Regions from separate parts of the Vibrio sp. J502 genome, predicted to be linked through region 2. Evidence: predicted binding sites of a transcription regulator. Region 2 holds the regulator's gene; the other holds the start of a gene.
What was found. The regulator MetJ, encoded in region 2, represses methionine synthesis genes. The targets are predictions, from matches to a motif close to TTAGACNTNTANANGTCTAA.

Region 1: metH (methionine synthase) is a predicted target of MetJ. The motif match lies at 1,675-1,694, and genes of this name have one in related genera.

What each region holds. Positions count from the first base shown of each region.
Region 1 is NZ_CP104554.1:2,467,311-2,470,742, forward strand. It holds gene metH (methionine synthase) at 1-1,625, opposite strand, end outside; gene N5E84_RS11330 (cation:proton antiporter) at 1,808-3,088, shown strand.
Region 2 is NZ_CP104554.1:3,113,170-3,116,601, reverse strand. It holds gene rpmE (50S ribosomal protein L31) at 80-295, shown strand; gene N5E84_RS14495 (malic enzyme-like NAD(P)-binding protein) at 501-1,778, shown strand; gene metJ (met regulon transcriptional regulator MetJ) at 1,927-2,253, opposite strand; gene N5E84_RS14485 (O-succinylhomoserine (thiol)-lyase) at 2,537-3,432, shown strand, end outside.

The sequences.
Region 1 (3,432 bases), 650 kb from region 2:
TCCACAGCATAATTATTATGCTCATCAATACCAGTCGCAACCGCGAAAATATTGGGATCAAAAATGATATCTTCAGCAGGGAAACCAACCTCATCAACCAAAATTCGATAAGCTTTGGTACAAATTTCAAGTTTTCGCTCACGGGTATCCGCTTGGCCTACTTCATCAAACGCCATCACGATCACAGCAGCACCATAGCGGCGAATGAGTTTAGCTTGTTCAACAAACTTCTCTTTTCCCTCCTTGAGGGAAATCGAGTTCACAATCCCTTTGCCTTGAATGCATTTGAGACCTGCTTCAATCACCTCCCACTTAGAAGAATCAACCATGATTGGTACTTTGGAAATATCCGGCTCAGAAGCGCATAAATTGAGAAAGCGGACCATGCAAGCTTGCGCATCCAACATCCCTTCATCCATATTGATATCGATGATTTGTGCACCGTTTTCGACCTGCTCTCGAGCAACATGCAGCGCCTCATCATACTGCTCATCTTTGATTAAACGCTTAAAACGCGCAGAACCAGTGACGTTAGTTCGCTCACCTACGTTGATGAATAAGCTCTCTTTGGTAATCGTCAGCGGCTCTAGACCGGATAGACGACAAGCCACTGGAATATCGGGTAACGCTCTTGGTTTCACACCTTCGACCACTTTTGCCATTTGTCTAATGTGCTCAGGAGTGGTTCCACAACAGCCACCAACAAGGTTCAAGAATCCCGCTCGCGCCCATTCCCCGATGTGCTGCGCCATCTCATCAGCTTCAAGATCATACTCACCGAATGCGTTAGGCAACCCCGCATTGGGATGAGCCGAGACATAACATTCAGAAATACGTGATAGCTCTTCAACGTATTGGCGCAATTCATCCGGACCGAGTGCGCAGTTCAAACCAAATGAGATAGGCTCAACGTGTCGCAGTGCATTATAAAAGGCTTCGGTTGTTTGCCCAGAAAGCGTTCGACCAGAGGCATCGGTGATTGTCCCTGAGATCATCACGGGCAGTTTGTAACCCAACTCTTCAAACACACAATCCACCGCAAAGGCACAGGCTTTAGCATTTAAAGTATCGAAAATGGTTTCAATCAAAATTAAGTCGCTGCCGCCACGAATTAAAGCACGTGTTGATTCTGAGTAAGCTTCAACTAATTGCTCAAAGCTGATATTTCGAAACCCAGGGTCATTCACGTCAGGGGAGAGCGAGCAAGTGCGGTTTGTTGGCCCTAGCACTCCCGCCACGTAACGAGGTTTATCAGGCGTTTTCGCCGTCCATTCGTCAGCAGCTTGGCGTGCAAGATTTGCAGCAGCGAAATTGATCTCATTGCTAATGGCTTGCATATCGTAGTCGGCCATTGCGATGCTCGTCGCGTTGAAGGTATTCGTCTCTAGGATATCAGCACCTGCTTCCAAGTAAGCACTATGAATTTCTTTGATTAACTGAGGCTGCGTCAAGACGAGAAGGTCATTATTTCCTTTCAGATCGCTTGGCCAATGGGCAAAGCGATCTCCGCGATAATCTTGCTCTTCCAATTTATAGCTCTGAATCATGGTGCCCATGCCACCATCAATCAATAATATTCTCTGTTGCAATTGAGCTTCAATTTGACTTCTAACTTCTCTTCCCACAGTACAGCCTCATTCCTTTTGGTTATTCGCTCATCCTATCATATAACCATTAGAAATCTAGACGTCTAAACTTCACTTTAATTATCGTTTGATACATCTGCAATCATGGCTAAAAAGTGTTTGCTATTTGTACATCATCCAAGGAGAATTTCATTCATATTTTGTTACACGACGAGAAAACAATGTCTGTCTATTACACTTTATGCTTCCTATCAGGAGCAGCAATGTTGATTGCCTTTCTAAACAGTAAGATAGGCAATATGCAAACCACTATCGCCATTACAGCAGGATCGATGATGTTGTCATTATTGATCTTAGTTGCAGGTCAAAATGATTGGTTTCATCTAACTCAAATAGCGACAGAAACCGTCAACAGTATTAACTTTGAAAATTTTCTGCTCAAAGGAATACTCGGTTTTCTACTTTTCGCTGGTGGCCTAGGCATCAAATTACCCAACCTAAAAGATCAGAAATGGGAAATCGCGGTTCTTGCGCTAGGCGCAACGCTATTTTCAACCTTCTTCATCGGTTTTGGGCTATACGCCTTCTGTCAATTTATCGGTATTCACTTCGATCTCGTTTACTGTCTGCTATTTGGTGCACTCATATCACCAACAGACCCAATAGCCGTATTAGCTATTGTTAAAAAGTTAAATGCACCAAAACGTATTTCAACCCAAATCGAGGGAGAATCGCTCTTTAATGATGGTTTTGGTTTGGTTATCTTTGTCACTATTTTCACTATTGCATTTGGTACAGAAGCACCAACCATAGGTAGTGTAACTATGTTGTTTATTCAAGAGGCAATGGGGGGCATCCTGTATGGCCTAGCTCTTGGGCTATTATTCCACTACCTCATCAGCGCCACCGATGATCACTCAATGGAACTGCTTTTAACCATTGGTATACCGACTGCTGGCTATGTTTTTGCAGATGTTATTCATGTTTCCGGACCTTTAGCTATGGTTGTATCAGGGATAATGATTGGCAACTGGACACGCTTCATTGGCTTTTCAAAAGAAAGTGAAGAACACCTTGACCACTTTTGGGAATTGGTTGACGAATTTTTGAATGGTGTGCTCTTCCTACTTATCGGTATGTCGATGCTACTTTTCAAATTCCATGAAGAGGACTGGATATTGATGGCTTTCGCCATTCCTCTTGTCTTATCTGCTCGCTATCTAAGCGTTTTTTTCTCTTACATCGGCTTCAAGCGTTACCGCTCCTACAATCCATGGTCAATAAAGATACTAACTTGGGGAGGGCTACGAGGTGGGCTAGCACTAGCAATGGCACTTTCTATCCCATCTGGCATATTAGTTATCCCAGACAAGCTTATTGATGTAAAAGAGATAATCCTTGTTATGACATACGCTGTCGTGGTGTTCTCAATACTTATTCAAGGTTCAACAATTACCCCATTGATAGATAAAGCAAAACAAGCTGAAAAATCGTCAATGTAGAAAGAAAACTGTCAGTAATGACTGATCAAACCAATTTTACCTCTAGCCGATGTTCTAGAACATCGGCTTTTGCTATCTTTACTTTGTTACTCCTCTCTCTATATCTACTGTAATACCAATTTAAAAAAATATGATCTAATTAAGGCTGTTGAACTATGGTGAAATATCACTATGGATAGCTTTAGTAACACTTATTTAAAAAGCTGGCGAACCCTATTCAAATGAAGGTGTGATGATGGCTCTCGCACACCCCAAAGAAAGTCATTCATGTACACAAATAATCACACAATAGCTTAAAGTCAGCCGAACAAGTTTGAACAAACAGGTTCAATGATTATTGAAGA
Region 2 (3,432 bases):
TATCAACATTTTTTTATTAACTACGTGTGGTGTCCGGCATAGATTCGGATAGCGACGCGGCCCAATTTGAGGTTATCCCATGAAAGCTGGTATCCATCCAGAGTACAAAGCAGTTAGCGCGACTTGTTCTTGCGGCAACTCTTTCGAGTTCAGCTCAACGCTAGGCAAAGATTCTATCCACCTAGACGTGTGTGACAAATGTCACCCATTCTACACTGGTAAGCAACGTATCGTTGATACTGGCGGCCGTGTAGATCGCTTCAACAAGCGTTTCGGTGCTCTTTCTAGCAAATAATCTCTTTTTTGCTAGAAAATTAAAAAAGGATGCTTCGGCATCCTTTTTTGTTGGCATTTTTTGTATAGTTGTCAGTACGCACTGGTCTTATCTGCGACATTTTCTCCATTTTTTGATGAAGCACGTCAGGTTCCCGCCTAGGAAGTTTGAGCGACATCCATTAGAATTATGGACCTTTTCCAATCCAACACGAGCACTTATACCTATGTCTGATGACACTCACCAAGAATTAACGGCAGAAGAACAATTTCGCCAACGCGCACTCGATTACCATGCTTACCCAACCGCGGGTAAAATTGCCATTTCACTAACTAAGCCTGCCGACTCGGCTGAAGACCTTGCTTTAGCTTACAGCCCGGGCGTTGCTGAACCGGTTCGTGAAATCGCACAGAACATCGACAACGTTTATAAATACACTGCGAAAGGCAACACCGTCGCTGTGATCTCAAACGGCACGGCTATTCTTGGTTTAGGTAACTTAGGTCCGATGGCTTCCAAGCCCGTCATGGAAGGAAAAGCGCTACTGTTTAAACGCTTTGCTGGGCTTGATTCAATTGATATTGAAGTAAAACACCGCACAATCGATGAATTTGTCGATACGGTTGCCAACATCGCCGACACCTTTGGCGGCATCAACTTAGAAGATATCAAAGCACCAGATTGCTTTGAGATTGAACGCCGCTTGATCGAGCGCTGTAATGTGCCTGTTTTCCATGACGATCAACACGGCACTGCGATTGTTACCGCCGCTGGCATGCTCAATGCGATTGAACTGCAAGGCAAGAAACTCAACGAATGCACTATCGTCTGTCTTGGCGCTGGCGCAGCAGCCACCGCTTGCATGGAACTACTGATTAAGTGCGGCGCAATGCGTGAAAAAATCTACATGCTTGATCGCAAAGGTGTGATTCATACTCGTCGCGATGACATTAATGAATATAAGCAGTTGTTCGCTAATAACACCGACAAACGCACACTGGAAGATGTGATTGAAGGCGCTGACTTATTCCTAGGTGTGTCAGGCCCCAACCTGCTGCCTGCCGAAGCGCTAAAATTAATGGCCGATAAACCGATCGTATTTGCTTGCTCAAACCCGGATCCGGAAATTAAACCGGAACTCGCACGCGCGGTACGTGACGATTTAATTCTCGGCACAGGTCGTAGCGATTATCCAAACCAAGTCAACAATGTGTTGTGCTTCCCATTTATTTTCCGTGGCGCTTTGGATGTCCGTGCTAGTGAAATTAATGACCAAATGAAGCTAGCCGCCGTTGAGGCGATACGTGAACTGGCTAAAGAAGAAGTGCCGGCTGAAGTGTTGAAAGCTGCAGGCGTAAAAGCGTTAAGTTTCGGCCCTGAATACATCATTCCAAAACCGATGGACCCACGCCTACTGCCTCGTGTTGCTAAAGCGGTTGCTCAAGCAGCGGTTGACTCTGGCGTCGCTCGAATCGAGATGCCTGTCAATTACATGCAAGAATAATCACAAGCTTGAGCGGCTAAATGCCTCGCTCGAAAAAAAACCGCTGACTTTCAGCGGTTTTTTTATATTCTGAGACACAGAGCCAAAGTCACAATGGCAACTTACCCAGTATCCTCTCTATTTTATCTCGTTGTACCGCAATTACGCGCTACACTTCTTCATCATCATACGCTTCAAATTCAATGCCCATGGCGGTCATTAATGCTTTTGCTTCCGTCGGAATATCGTCTGGACGATCTTTTCTCAAATCTTCGTCGGTCGGTAAAGGTTGACCAGTATAAGCATGCAAGAAGGCTTCACACAGCAGCTCACTGTTCGTTGCGTGGCGTAAGTTATTGATTTGACGGCGAGTGCGCTCATCAGTTAATACTTTCAACACTTTCAATGGGATTGAAACGGTGATTTTTTTGACTTGCTCACTCTTCTTCCCATGTTCAGCATATGGGCTAATGTATTCCCCATTCCAGTCTGCCATTGCGCACCTTCGTTATCGTAATTGGTCGTTAAAAATTTGAAAGTTGGATTTTAGCGGGATTTACCGCCACAAGCAAAGATATATAGACGTCTGGATATATTGACGTCTTCTTTTTGGTTCAGTAAAGTGTGCCATTATCGACTGAGAGATAGCAATATAGCGCACTATCGGATATAGCTAATACTCTAGACAATTGAAATTGCCACCTTAGTTGTCCCCGAATAAGGCAGGAACCCCCTCAATAAAAGTCAGTTTATTGAGTTTATTAAGTAAGGAAACCGTCATGACCACTCGCAAGCCAGCCACCATCGCCGTTAGAACCGGTATTGAATCCGACTCTCAATATCATGCTGTTGTGCCTCCAATTTATCTTTCGACAAATTATAGCTTTCCTGCGTTTGGTGAAGTGCCTAAATACGATTACACACGCTCTGGCAACCCGAATCGAGGTCTGCTCGAAAAAGCGTTGTTTGAACTCGAATCGGGTCAAGGCGCGGTGGTGACTAACTGTGGCACTTCGGCGCTGAATCTATGGGTTTCCGCCTTTTTAAGTCCTGACGATCTGATTGTGGCCCCGCATGACTGTTACGGTGGCACATATCGCCTGTTTAATACACGCGCCAAAAAAGGCGATTTTAAGACACTCTTTATTGATCAATCCGATCCAAACGCTTTGCAGGCCGCTTTGGCGAAAAAACCCAAATTGGTACTCATTGAAACCCCATCCAACCCATTAGTTCGCGTGGTAGATATTGCTGATATTTGCCAACAAGCACACGCCGTCGGTGCATTAGTGGCGGTTGACAACACCTTCTTAACGCCAGTGTTCCAAAAACCATTAGAGTTGGGCGCAGATTTTGTCATCCACTCCACCACCAAATTCATCAACGGCCACTCCGATGTGATTGGCGGAGTTGTTATCACCAAAACAGAGCAGCACGCTGAAGAGCTAGCATGGTGGGGCAACTGCCTTGGCTCAACGGGAACCCCTTTTGATAGCTATATGACGCTGCGTGGCATTCGTACCTTAGGCGCAAGAATGCGCGTCCATGAGGAAAGCTCACGTGCCATTTTGGACTATCTGCAAAGCGAAGCCTTAGTAAAGGTCATTTATCACCCGAGTTTGCCAGAGCATCCTGGCCATGAGATAGCGAAAAAGCAGCAATCTGGCTTTGGATC